DNA from 4 places in the Synechococcus sp. LA31 genome. Region 1 is predicted to be linked to each of the others. Evidence: predicted binding sites of a transcription regulator. Region 1 holds the regulator's gene; each other region holds the start of a gene.
The links. Region 1 encodes NtcA, which controls nitrogen genes in cyanobacteria. Its sites were predicted from a motif close to GTANCNNNNGNTAC; they were not measured.
Positions count from the first base shown of each region.

Region 1 (3,365 bases):
GGCCGGGGCGGGATGGGCCTCCGGAGCCACCGCTGGGAAGAGCTGCAATGCTCGCCGTCATCTCCGCTGGCCGCCGCGCTGAAACCTGAATGTAGCGGCGTCAGACCACAGGGCAAGCATTCACCACTACCTGTAGTGCAAACACCCGTACCATCGGAGCGCCGCTCACCTTGCTGCCGTTCATGTCCGCCGCCCCCTCCCGCAGCGATGGCCGCAGCCCTAGCGAACTGAGGCCCACCCGTTTCAGTTGGGACCCGATGGGATTTGCCCTGAGCTCGGTGACCGTGCACACCGGCCGCACCGCCGTGATCTGCAGCGTGTGCCTCGAGGAGAGCGTGCCCAAATGGCGGCAGGGCTCGGGCAAGGGCTGGCTCAGCGCCGACTACCGCCTATTGCCCGCCAGCACCCCCAGCCGCCAGCCCCGAGAGCTGATGAAACTCTCCGGCCGCACCCAAGAGATCCAGCGGCTGATCGCCCGAAGCCTCAGAGCCTGCTTGGACCTTGAGGCCCTGGGGGAGCGCAGCCTCCACATCGACTGCGACGTGCTGCAGGCCGATGCCGGCACCCGCACCGCTTCGATTACCGGCGCCTGGGCCGCCCTGGCCTTGGGCCTGCGGCGCCTAGAGGCCAGAGGCGTACTGGAGCGATCCCCACTCCTGGAGCAAGTGGCGGCTGTGTCGGTGGGGCTGGTGGATGGGAGCGGTCTGCTCGATCTCGACTACAGCGAAGACAGCCGCGCCGCCGTGGATCTCAACGTCGTGATGAACAGCCAGGGCCAGCTGCTGGAAGTGCAGGGCACCGCTGAAGGCGCACCGTTTTCACGCCAACAGCTCAACGGGTTGCTGGATCTCGCCGAAAGCGGACTGCTGCAACTTCGGCACAGCCAGCAGCAGGCGCTCGAGCAAGCACCGAATTAGTGTCAACCACTACAAGAGCCCGTCAGGGTGATCCGTAGGGTCCGGCACACATTGCCCCGCCGTTATGGTCGGCGCCCAACCAGGCTTCAGCCGCTACTCCCCCAGCCCCACGACTGGCGCCACCCCGGCCGCCAATACAACGCTGCTGGATGTGATCCGCGGTCTCAACGGCAGCACCACGGAAACGGTGGAGCGCGGCAAAACGATTTTCTTCCCGGGCGATCCAGCCGAGAAGGTCTACCTGCTGCGTCGCGGTGCTGTGCGCCTGTCGCGGGTGTACGAATCCGGTGAAGAGATCACCGTGGCCCTGCTGCGTGAAAACAGCCTGTTCGGCGTGCTCTCGCTGCTCACCGGCCAACGCTCCGACCGCTTCTATCACGCGGTTGCTTTCACGCGGGTGGAGATGGTCACCGCTCCCGCCACCTCAGTGCGCAAAGCCATCGAAATCGACGCCAGCGTGGGGCTGCTGATGCTGCAGGGCCTCTCCTCGCGCATCTTGCAGACCGAAACCATGATCGAAACCCTCACCCACCGCGATATGTCGTCGCGGCTGGTGAGCTTCCTGCTGGTGCTCTGCCGTGATTTTGGCGTGCCCACCAGCGAGGGGATCACCATCGATCTGCGCCTCTCCCACCAGGCCATTGCCGAAGCGATCGGCTCCACCCGCGTGACCATCACGCGCCTGCTCGGCGATCTACGCAATGCCGGGCTGGTGCAGATCGACCGCAAGAAGATCACCGTGTTTGATCCGCTGGCGTTGGCTAAGCGGTTCAGCTGAACGCTTCCAGCCGATACTGAATCGTCGTCGCGAAAGCGTGTGTCGGGCTGGCTGCTGATCCTGGCGTTGCTGCTGCTGGGTGGGGTGCTCTCCACCCTCGGCGATCGGCTTGGCTCGAAGGTGGGCAAAGCTCGCCTGAGCCTGCTGGGTATGCGACCCCGCCGCACCGCTGTGGTGATCACGGTGCTTACCGGCAGCCTGATCAGTGCCATCTCCCTCGGACTGATGCTGCTAGTGAGCGACAGGCTGCGCACCGGTTTGTTCGAGCTCGATCAGTTGGAGAGGCGCTTGCGTGATGGACGCGAAGACCTCGAACGCAGCCAGCGGGAACTCAGCGCAGCCGAACAGGACCGAGCACTGGCCCGCACACAGTTGGCCATGGTTGAAGACCAGGCCCAGGCGCTGCGCAAGGAGCTCGCCCCACTGCAGGCGCAACGCCGCCAACTGGAGCTGGAACGCGATCGGCTGACCCAGGAGATCGGCACCAAGGATGCCGACATCCGCCGCAACCGCGATGAGCTGGCGCGGCTCAACAGCCGCATCAACGCCGGCGCCAGGGAACTGCAGCAGCTGGAAACCAATTTGATCGCCCTGCGCCGTGGCGATGTGGTGATCAGCAGCGGGCAGCCATTAGAGATCGCCAAGGTGCGGATCGAGCAGCCCTCGCAAGCCAAACCGGTGATCGAAGCGCTGCTGCGCCAAACCAACATCAACGTGTATCAGCGGGTGCTGCCGGGCCAAGTTCCCAACCGCCAGATCCTGCTGGTGCCCCGCAGTGACATCACCAAGCTCGAAGGCATCCTCAGCAAGCCGGGTGACTGGGTGGTGAGCGTGATCTCTGCCGCCAACGTGCTCAAGGGTGAACGACAGGTGGTGGCCTTCCCCGACGTGCGACGCAATAAGCGGGTGGTGCAGGCGGGCGAGCAACTGGCCAGCACCGTGCTCGAAGGCGATGAGCGCAGCCCCGAACAGGTGCGCAGCCTGCTCAATCTGCTGCTCGCCGCTGCTTACAACACGGTGAAGCGCAACGGCAGCCTGGCCAGCGGGCTGCAATTCGATGCCGCCAGCGTGAGTCAACTCACCGCAGAGCTGACCAATCGTCCCTCCGGCCAGGTGGTGCAACTGCAGGCGATCTCGCGCCGCAACAGCGATCTGGTGGACCCGGTGGCTGTGGAGATTCGAGCAGTGAATCGTTGAGTCGCCTAGCCGCCATCGACCCGGGCCGCAGCAAATGCGGCCTGGTGCTCGCGGATCCGGAGGCATCGCGGGTGCTCGCTGCCGGCGTTCTTCCTCCGTTGCGCTGCCGCGAGCTACTGCTGCAGTGGTGCAACCAGCACCCCTTCGCCAAGGTGCTGCTCGGCGATGGCACCGGCAGCCAGCCCTGGTTGCCATGGCTGGCTGAGCAGCAGCTCTCAACGCTGCTCGTGCCGGAAGCCGGCACCACACTGGCGGCACGGGAGCGCTATTGGCAGTTGGAGCGCCCACGCGGCTGGCGGTGCCTGCTACCCCGAGGCCTGCGCCTACCTCCCCGCGATGTGGACGACGTGGTGGCCCAGATCCTGTTGGAGCGCCACTTGGACAGGCTGCTGACGCGGACAAGCGATCTGAAACTGCTGGTGCGCTGAAGCAGGAACTTTCAGAACTTGGCTCGCACGGTAAAGACGTAATCG
Region 1 is NZ_CP075523.1:1,883,676-1,887,040, forward strand. Features, by position in the region: gene KJJ24_RS10295 (cob(I)yrinic acid a,c-diamide adenosyltransferase) at 1-61, opposite strand, end outside; gene rph (ribonuclease PH) at 183-917, shown strand; gene ntcA (global nitrogen regulator NtcA) at 982-1,695, shown strand; gene KJJ24_RS10310 (DUF3084 domain-containing protein) at 1,735-2,892, shown strand; gene KJJ24_RS10315 (resolvase) at 2,889-3,320, shown strand; gene KJJ24_RS10320 (DUF3146 family protein) at 3,332-3,365, opposite strand, start outside.

Region 2 (3,365 bases), 1.2 Mb from region 1:
CCCATGCCCCGGGCCGTGAGGATCAGCTCTGGATTGAGCGGATCGGGTTCCAGCTTGCCGCGTAGGCGGGAGATGTGGACATCCACCACACGGCTGTCGGAGGCGCGCTCGGGCTTGTAACCCCAGACCGCCTCCAGCATGTCGAGGCGGTTGATGGGTTCGCCGTTGCGGCTGATCAACAGCTCCAACAAGTGAAACTCCATCCCCGTCAGGCGGATGCGCTCGCCGCAGCGGAAGGCCTGCCGGCGGTTGAAATCAACGCTGAGATCACCAACCGCGGTCACATTGGAGCTGGCTGAGCCGACGCCGGATCCGCCCTGGCCCTGACTGGCCCTGCGCATCACGCATTGGATGCGTGCCTCCAGCTCCTTGGGGCTAAAGGGTTTGACCATGTAATCGTCGGCGCCCAGCTCCAGCCCAGTGATGCGATCAGCCACGTCGCCCAGTGCGGTGAGCTTGATCACCGGCACCTCCGATTGCGCTCGGATGCGCTCGAGCACCGCAAAGCCATCGAGCTCGGGCATCATCACGTCGAGCACCACCACATCGGGTTCAACGCTGCGGAACAGCTCCAGTGCTTCTGTGCCATCCTGAGCAGCAGCCACCTGGTGGCCTTGCATCGCCAGGCGGGTTTCAAGGATGCGGCGGATGTTGACCTCATCGTCCGCGATCAGGATTTTGAGGGGTGTCTGCGCTGTGTCAGTCATGGAGAATCTGGTTTTAACTGTGTTCAGCTAGCAACGGCCTGGTGGCTCTCAACATCGCGCTTGACCATGGCGTAATGCACAACAGGGTCGCGGTACTGACGGGGCAGGGTGGTGTGGAGCAACTGCAAGCGATCCCAGCAAACGGTGCGCTTGATTTTGTTTAGTGAGAGACCGTCTTGCACCAACATCCTCAGGGCTTTGCAATAGGCCGGATAACTGGCTTCCAGCTGCGCCACGGTGATCGCCGGAGCCGCGGAAGTATGAATCGCGATCATTAGTGGTGGGCTGGAGCCGCTGACGGGCGGATTTCGAGCGAACCTACGTGTCCTGAGACCAGCACAAAAGTCTTGACAGATTAACGAGCACATGCTGCAGCGATTGCCCTTTGTCGCTAGCGCTGCATCAGGTCAGGGCAAAGCCAGTGACAGCCAAACGCAAGGCCACACAACTGCAGTAATCTAAAGAAATCCCAAAGAAGCGGTTCGCGGTCTTTGGGCGGTGGATTTGCAGCCTTTGCGGCCAACAGAAAGCCCTCGGCGGGTGAACCGAGGGCTTTCTGTTGGCCGGGCAAGGGAGATGGGCGCTCAAGCAGGTATGGCTGTCTCGTCAGCACCTGCGTGGATTGTGCGTCTGCTCTACGGCTGCGTCATCCCCGTGCAACGAATGCTCACCTTTGATCGCTGTAAGGGCTAGACGCAGCAAGCCCTTGCACTTTGGTCATCACCTGAGCCATGAGTGGGCGGTGCTCGTTCACCAGCCGGGAGAGGTCCTCACCCCCCGGCGGTCCTATGGCGCAGCACCGGGCCGCACTCCTCACACCGCGGCCCCCACATTCGCTCTGGATCTGATGGCTGGGTTTTCCGTGTTCTTCTGCGATTCCCAGCGCTGCAGCATCCAGCCGGTGCGGGCGATGGATCCGGATCACGCCATTGCCCAGGTGCGCAGCGCCACACCCGACCTGCGACGTGTGGCGGCGAGTCCTGATGAACTTCTGGAGGATGTGGATCCCGAGTGATTGCTGTAGGAATAGACCCAGGTCCAGGCATGAAAAAGCCCCGCCTTGACGGGGCTTAATGGTCAACGGATCGGGTAGATCACATCTTGTAGGCAACACCGCGGTAAAGGAGAACAGGGTGCTGTTCGGGAGCAGCTTGCTTGGTCTGCACGTACTTCTGGCCGCGATAGGTGAGGGTCATGACCTTGATCCACAGGTAAGTCCAGATCCCCGTTCCATGGCCTGGATCGAACTGCGCCCCGCGGGTGCGAGGTGAACGCTTGGTAGCGGTTGCTACGTGCAAATCATCCGTCCGGGTGAGCAGAGCTGTGGTTCGCTGGGTTACACAGCGAGGGCACCAAGGCGCTTTGCACGCACTTCTTCATGCTGGCCTCGGCTGAGTAGAGCATCAGCGCTGCTTGAGCAGCTGCCTCAGCTCGGTGTCTGAGATCGGAGCCAGATCCCAGAGTCCATTCCAGCCAGGCCTAAGCAGACCGCGCATGACCAGCGCATCAAACACCTGCTCCGCCTGTTCCGCGCTGGTGGGATCTCCCAGCCTCAGGGCAAGGGTGAGAAGCATCTCGGAAGCACTCAAGTAGACAGCCACGGGCCATAGCGCCGCTGCGCCTGTCGTAGCAACAGCAGCTGGCCCCTGGAGGACTCCATGAAGAAGTGATTCGCGCTGATTTCTGCATGCAGAACCTGCATCAAGCGATCGAGCAGGTCTGGATGCGCTGAGTGCCCTGATGATCAGATGAAGGTGGTAATCGCGCCACCGGGCACTCCTGATCGCCACCCGGCGGCAGGGAATTCAGGATGTCACACGGCGCCAGGGCTTCGCGAGCCGGTGGTCGCTGCGCGGACACCGGCCCTGGCGCTCGTGTGATCGTTATTTTCCTTGCCGCCGCCGGGATGTGTGGCGTTAGTTCATCACGCACAGCGTCCTCCCGCGGCTGCGGTGGCCCAGCGCATTGGGGCCCGTCTGAGGCACTTAGAAACGGCAGTGATGGCTGCGTTCTGGGTGCTTGATGGATGCTCGCCTTTCAGAAGAGTTGCCCTGCTACTGATGCCCCAGGTGCCTGGATCTAGAGCCATAAAGATTCAAGAAGAGAGCCTCGCAGGCCCCGTCTCATCTGGCGCAAAGTACGCCTGTACTGATACAGTAAAAAGGTGATCAAGGGATGGTCTCCGCTGTTGCTGGAGCCCTTGAAAGAAATCCTCCTGCGCTCATTTTCTTCCCATGCTTTCGCTAGCCCAGGCCGCCGCATTGGCGCCGCCTGATCCTTCCCTGTTTGCCTCGATCTTTCTGCCAGGTAGTGGCCAGCTGGTGATCGTGGCCGGTGGTGGCCGTGATCTCACCTGGCCCTCCGAATCGATCGCCACCCATCTCCTGCGCGCCACCCGTGGCCGCTTGGTGCAGGCCCTGCTCCATGGCGCTGCCCGCGGGGCTGATCAAGCCATCGCCGCCGCTGCCGATCAGCTCGGCTGGCCCCAGATCGCCTGCCCTGCTGCCTGGCAGCAGCACGGCCGCGCCGCTGGCCCGATCCGTAACCGCCAGATGCTCGAGCGCTCGTTGGATCTGGCCTCCGCTCTTCCGCTTGGCGATGGCTTGCTCGTGGTCGCTTTCCCGGGTTCCCGCGGCACCGCCTCGCTGGTGGATCAGG
Region 2 is NZ_CP075523.1:329,302-332,666, forward strand. Features, by position in the region: gene rpaB (response regulator transcription factor RpaB) at 1-707, opposite strand, end outside; gene KJJ24_RS01825 (DUF3136 domain-containing protein) at 731-982, opposite strand; gene KJJ24_RS01830 (hypothetical protein) at 1,555-1,722, shown strand; gene KJJ24_RS01835 (DUF4278 domain-containing protein) at 1,802-1,903, opposite strand; gene KJJ24_RS01840 (hypothetical protein) at 2,111-2,281, opposite strand; gene KJJ24_RS01845 (SLOG family protein) at 2,942-3,365, shown strand, end outside.
Region 2: KJJ24_RS01835 (DUF4278 domain-containing protein) is a predicted target of NtcA. The motif match lies at 1,986-1,999, and genes of this name have one in related genera.

Region 3 (3,365 bases), 790 kb from region 1:
GTTCCATGTTCAGCAGTGCCCGCAGCGCCGAGGCCACACTCAACCGCATCACCTGGACATTGCTGGCCGTGTTTGTCGGTCTGGCGACGGCGTTAAGCGCTGGCTGGTTCAAGCTCTGATCCGGCTCTTACCAACGTGACCATGCCTCGCCGCAGCGTTCTGGCCACTCTTACGGCCTTGTTCACCCCGCTTCTCGCACCTCGCGCCGCCGAGGCGGCTTCAGCCGCCTCCGATCCCAAGTGGCAACTCAGCGATGCGCAGTGGAAGCAGCGGCTCAGTCCGGCCGCCTATCAAGTGCTTCGCAAAGAAGGCACCGAACGCCCCTTCAGCAGCCCACTGAACGCCGAAAAGCGAGCTGGTACGTTCCACTGCGCCGGCTGCGATCTGCCACTGTTCAGCTCCAACGCCAAATACGACAGCGGCACCGGCTGGCCGAGCTTCTGGCAACCCCTGGCCAACGCCATCGGCACCAAGGTGGATTTCAAGCTGATCGTGCCACGCACGGAATACCACTGCCGCCGTTGCGGGGGCCACCAGGGCCATGTGTTTGGCGACGGCCCCAAACCAACAGGCAAGCGCTACTGCAACAACGGCGTCGCGCTCAGCTTCAAGCCCAACCCTCAGAACAGCTGAGGCGAACCGATTCGTTCGGCATAAGCTTCCTCACCGTGCTCCTGCACATCCACACCGAGATTCTCAGCTGACACGGGCACGCGGAAGCGCACTCCAAGACCCCGCAAGGCAGCAGCGATCAACAACGTGCCCGCTGCGGCAAGGCCATAGGCCACCAAAACAGCCTGCAACTGGCCGGATACCAAGGCCAGACGACCCTGCTCGGCCAAAACCTGCCCTGCAGGGTGGCTCGCGATGAGATCGGCATTGGCAAACACCCCAGTGAGCAACGCTCCGGCTGTACCACCAACACCGTGAACCGCGTAGGTATCGAGGGAGTCATCAAAGCGCAGCTTCACCTTGATTTGCACGGAGAAGAAGCACACCAGCGCGGTGAGGGAGCCGATCAACATGCTCGATCCCACCGTCACAAAGCCAGCAGCTGGTGTAATCCCCACCAAGCCAGCCACTGCGCCGGTGGCCATCCCCACCACGGTGGGTTTGCGGCCATCGCTGAAGGTCTCCAACAATGACCAAGCCACCATTCCCGCCGCCGCAGACACATGGGTGGTGGTGAAGGGCAATTCGGCACCCGCCACCGTGAGCTGGCTGCCGCCATTGAAGCCAAACCAACCGAACCAGAGCAGGCCAGTCCCCAAAAGAATCTGGGTCACGTCGTGGGGCGGACGCATCGACTGCGGCCAGCCGCGACGGGCACCCAACAAGGCTGCAAGCATCAGAGCTGTGACACCAGAGCTGATGTGCACTACCGTGCCACCGGCAAAGTCAAGGTCCTTACCCAGCAGACCACCGCCCCAGACCATGTGAGCCAGCGGCGCATAAACCAACAGCAGCCAGACCGGGGTAAACAAGCACCAAAAGCGGAAGCTGATGCGCTCCACCAGAGCACCTGAAATCAATGCCGGTGTGATGATCGCAAACATGCCCTGAAACAGAGCAAAACTCAGCCCGGGAATCGCAAGCGGCTGCCAAGCGGCCGGAATGTTCTCCAGCAGGGCATAACTGAAGGGATTTCCAATCCAGGGCTGCAGGGTGCCGCCGTTAGCGAAGGCGAGGCTGAAACCGAAGCTCGCCCAAACCAACGTGGCAATGCCCATCATCACGAAGCTCATCGCCATCGTGTTGAGCACATTGCGGCCCTGAACAAAGCCGCCGTAGAAAAAAGCGAGCCCTGGGGTCATCAACAGCACCAAGGCAGCAGACACCAGCACCAAGGTGTTGTCTGCCGCTGCCAAGGCGCCAGCATCTTCAACAGCCTCAGCTGGCAGCAGGGCTCCACAGAGCAGCTGCATCGCCGGCACCGCGGCAGCCGCAATCAAGGCATTCCGCCAACGGGTGCGCATGCCCCTCCATACCGTAGTGATCGCTACTGTTCCAGCGCACGGAGCCCGAAAAAGTTCAGAATGAACATTTCGGGGGTTTCTTGATCAGGCAGGCGCAGGGCGGGCAGGGAATCCCCAAGACCGTCAGCCCGAAGTCCCGAAAACAGCGCCATGGACGTCACCCGTCGGTATCGCCAGGAATAACACTTGCCGTCAACGACCGAGTGCGACTGATCAACTTGATCAACACAAACAACACCCAACCAACAATCAATGAGTTCAAGATCATATCAATCACACGCCCCACCATGATCTCCCCACCAAAGTAGGGAACCGAGAGATCCTGCCAACTACCGCCAAGAGCCAACGGATTGAGCAGAGGCATCAACAGATCCTTGGTAATCACATCCACAATCTGCTGAAACTGAGTGGCCACGAGCACACCGATGGCCAATTCCAATGCATTGCCCTTCTTAAAGAAGAAGTCAGCATACTCACGTAACCAACGACGAAACATTGCAGCTCAAATCAGCAGCTTCCATCCTGACAGATCAGCCAAGACAAAAAAAAGGAGGGCAATAGCCCTCCCCTTGGCATTGCGTCGAACCGACTGCGATCAATAGTCGAAGTCGCCGCCCATGCCGCCGCCGGCAGGAGCTGCTTCCTTCTTCTCGGGCATGTCAGCCACGATGCACTCGGTGGTCAACACCATGCCTGCGATCGAGGCGGCATTTTGCAATCCGGAACGAGTCACCTTGGCGGGGTCGACGATACCGGCAGCCAGCATGTCGACATACTCGCCAGTAGCAGCGTTATAGCCCTCGGTGAAGGGCTTGTTCTTCACGTGCTCGGCCACCACAGAGCCGTTCACACCGGCGTTCTCAGCGATGCGCTTGAGGGGAGCGGTAAGGGACGAGGCCACGATGGTGGCACCGATCAGCTCCTCGCCGGAGAGGTTGGCAGCAGCCCACTGCTCGAGAGCAGGAGCCAGGTGAGCCAGGGTGGTACCACCACCAGGAACAATGCCCTCTTCAACAGCCGCCTTGGTGGCGTTGATGGCATCTTCCAGGCGCAGTTTCTTGTCCTTCATCTCGGTCTCGGTGGCAGCGCCCACCTTGACCACGGCCACACCGCCGCTCAGCTTGGCCAGACGCTCCTGCAGCTTCTCCTTGTCATAGGAGGAGTCGGTTTCGTCCATCTGCTTGCGGATCTGCTCGCAGCGGGCCTTCACAGCCACCTCGTTGCCTTCGGCCACGATCGTGGTGGTGTCCTTATTGATGGTGATGCGGCGGGCAGTGCCCAGCATCTCCAGCTTGGCGTTCTCCAGCTTGAGGCCGGCGTCCTCAGTGATCAGCTGACCGTTGGTGAGAACGGCGATGTCTTCAAGCATGGCCTTACGGCGATCGCCGA
Region 3 is NZ_CP075523.1:2,676,073-2,679,437, reverse strand. Features, by position in the region: gene secG (preprotein translocase subunit SecG) at 1-119, shown strand, start outside; gene msrB (peptide-methionine (R)-S-oxide reductase MsrB) at 142-633, shown strand; gene KJJ24_RS14465 (ammonium transporter) at 621-1,976, opposite strand; gene KJJ24_RS14460 (MscL family protein) at 2,134-2,472, opposite strand; gene groL (chaperonin GroEL) at 2,572-3,365, opposite strand, start outside.
Region 3: KJJ24_RS14465 (ammonium transporter) is a predicted target of NtcA. The motif match lies at 1,990-2,003, and genes of this name have one in related genera.

Region 4 (3,365 bases), 370 kb from region 1:
ATGCCCTCCACTGCCGCTGCCAAACGCGTGCTCTCTGCTGAGGAGCACGCAGACCTCGCTGCCCGGCTGGGTCGATGGCGGCGGCAACCCCTCAGCCCAGAAGAACTGGCTGAACTCTTGCCCCGGATCGCCGAGCCTGATCTGGCCCTCGCTGTTGGCGAGCGGCTGGGGATGGCCGGCCCTGGGGCGATTGCGTTGATCTTGGACCTCTGCTGCGATGGAGGGTGCAGCCTTCCGCTGATCCGCGCCCTGGGCATCTGCCATCACCCACAAGCGAAGGATCAATTGCTGCAGTGGCTGGACCCAGCAGGACCCCTGCGCCCAGCCGTGCTTGAAGCGCTGGCCTGCTGGGGCCAGGAGATTGATCTGGCCATCATTGAATCGGCCCTCACCGCGCCCGCTCAAGCCGAGCGACTGGCGGGCTTAGCCCTGCTCACCTTCCGCAGCCGCAGCCTGAGCACCGATGCGTTCCTTACGCTGACCCAACCCCTCCTGAGCGATCTGCGCGCTGAGGTGGTGATTGCCACGTTGAGGCTCCTTCAACGCCGCCAAGAACCCGAAGTTCTGGCCGTTCTGGATTCCTGCATCGATGCCGACCAGCTGCCCGGCGTGGCAGAAACAGCCATCCAAGCCTTGGGCTGCATCAGCAGCCACGACAGCTGCCGCCTGCTGATTGCACGCTTGAGACAGCTGGAGCACACACCGCTGGAACACTGCATCCGGCGACAACTCCAGGCGCAGGTGCGTCATCGCACCTGGCTGGAGCAACAGCTGCGCGAGCAGAATCTGACGCTCTGATTCAGTAAGACATCAAAAAAGCCCGCCGGAGCGGGCTTTCTAGGTGAAGGATTACTTCACCACTTTTTGTAGGGCAGAAACTTGCCGCACATCGTCACTTTGACACGATCCCCAGCAGGATCAGCCACTTTGTCGACATCGAGGGTGAAATCAATCGCACTCATGATGCCGTCTCCGAACTTCTCCTGAATTACATCTTTGAGCGGCATGCCATACACCTGCATAATCTCGTAGAAGCGGTAGATCAGGGGATCTGTAGGGATCACAGGATCAAGACCACCCTTGGTGGGATAGGCCTGCAGCGCTTCGGTGATCGCCGGATCAAGGCTCAGGAGTTCAGCCAACTTGCTGGCCTCTTCAGCCGACGCCGTGGACTGGCCGTAGAACAAAGAAGCGATCCACACTTCATCGCGACCCAGTGCCGCCTCTAGATCAGCGAAGCTCAAACCTTTGGCCTTCTTGGCCGCCATAAGCGTCGCCGTGATTGTGGCCTGAGAGGGAGCCGCAAGGGAGGGCATTGCAGCGGGGGTAACAGTCATACCAAAAGCCGCATTCGCGGCAAAACAGCAACGGAACGCTCAGAAAAGAAGCGCCGTTCCGGGTTCAAGAATCGCCCGATCCGAGGCTTCAACAATGCAGCCGTTGCAACCGAATGCCGCCGCAGTCCGGTAGCGGTCGCTACCAGAAGCGGCCCCACCGGCGCGCAGAATCGCAGTTGAGACCCAGCTTTAGCGAAACCCGCTTGACGCTCGCTGCCCCTGCCACTGCCCCAGAACGTTCGTGCAGCGCCGCCAGCAAGGAACGCTTCAAAACCTATCTGCGCAAAATCGGCAGCGGCGAGCACACCAGCAGCGGCCTGAGCCGCGACGAGGCCGCTGATGCGATGGAGCTGATTCTGGATGGGGGTGCCAGCCCTGCCCAGATCGGTGCCTTCCTCATCGCCCACCGCATCCGCCGGCCCGAGCCCCAAGAGCTCACCGGGATGCTGGATGTGTACAGGCGCCGCGGCCCCCAGCTGCGCACCAGCCAACCAGCCATCAGTTTCGGGATGCCCTTCGATGGGCGCACCCGCACCGCACCGATCTACCCGCTCACCGCTCTGGTGCTGGCCTCAGCCGGGCTGCCCGTGGTGCTGCAGGGAGCGGGGCGCATGCCGGTGAAATACGGCGTCACCGCCGTCGAGCTGTTTGAGGCACTGGGGGTTTCACTCGGGGGCCGCAGCCTGAGCTGGGTGCAGCAGCAACTGGATCAGCTGCAGCTGGCTCTGGTGCATCAGCCCGACCACTTCCCCGCCGCAGAAACCCTGATCAGCTACCGGGAAGATCTGGGCAAGCGGCCACCGGTGGCCAGCCTGGAACTGATGTGGACGGCCCACCACGGTGATCACCTACTGGTGAGCGGATTTGTGCATCCGCCGACCGAAGCGAGAGCGTGGCAAGCCCTGGAGCTGGCGGGCGAAACCAACGTGCTCACCGTGAAAGGCCTGGAAGGCAGCACCGATCTCCCCATCAGCCGGGCGTGCGTCACCGGCCGGCCCAGCAGCGGTGGCGATGGGCGCCAAATCTTGCATCCGCGCGACCATGGCTGCTTCGGCCACGATCCCCTCTGGGAAGGGATCGAAACCTGGGGATCCCAGGCGATGGCCGCACTCGGCGGTCAGGGTGAGCTAGCGAATCCCCTGCTCTGGAATGCCGGCACCTATCTCTGGCAAGCCGGCCTCGACCCTGATCAGGCCAGCGGTCTTGATCATGCGCGGGAGCTGTTGCAGAGCGGCGCCGTCTTGCAACGCCTGCAGCAGCTCCGGGAACACGCAGGCCCTAAGGCCTGAACTCAGCGGCTGCCGAGGTCTTGCCAGAGGGTGGCTTGATGGGCCACCACGGGCTGCACGGCGCTGGCCTGAGCCGGTGCAACGGTTTGCGCTGTTTGCATGCTGCGCACCAGCTGAACCGCCAGGGAGGCGACCACAAAAGCGCCGACAAAGCCAGCAGCCACCGTGATGGGGCTGCGCTCAGTGGAAACTGCTGAGGAACGAAGGGCCATCAGACCGAAGCATCACTGCGGTCACTATGGAGACTCAGCCCAGCCCGTGCCAGCAGCCGGCGCGAGAAACGTTGCAGAGGCAGCGCTAACACCCCAGCTGGAAAGAGTCAACTGACGCTGATCCGATGTGATCCAGCCATGGCAAACCCCAAGGCTCATTCCCAGGGCAATCGCAAAGCGCATCGCTTGATCACTTGAATGGAGGCATCGTCGTGGGAGTGAGCTTTCCGCGCGGCAACCGATGACACCAAATCCAACAGCCAACCACTGCTTCGACTTCGAACAAGACTTTGTGGGCAATTGGCGCTGCATTCCGCTCTGCGTGCGCCGCAAGTTGGATCTGATCGGCCTCAAGCTGAAGCTGAACCACTGGCTGGCCATGAGCCAGGCGCAGCGGCAGGAATTGGTGGATTGGGACGATCAACCAGCAGCCCTCGCTGACATGGCCGAGCACTGCCGCAGCCTGACCCGATCGATGGCCGACGGGGAAGCCAAACCCCTACCGCCCGCTTGCAGCGAAGCCTGGC
Region 4 is NZ_CP075523.1:2,250,121-2,253,485, reverse strand. Features, by position in the region: gene KJJ24_RS12220 (hypothetical protein) at 1-798, shown strand; gene cynS (cyanase) at 855-1,268, opposite strand; gene KJJ24_RS12210 (anthranilate phosphoribosyltransferase family protein) at 1,541-2,626, shown strand; gene KJJ24_RS12205 (hypothetical protein) at 2,629-2,838, opposite strand; gene KJJ24_RS12200 (nitrate reductase associated protein) at 3,080-3,365, shown strand, end outside.
Region 4: KJJ24_RS12210 (anthranilate phosphoribosyltransferase family protein) is a predicted target of NtcA. The motif match lies at 1,467-1,480, and genes of this name have one in related genera.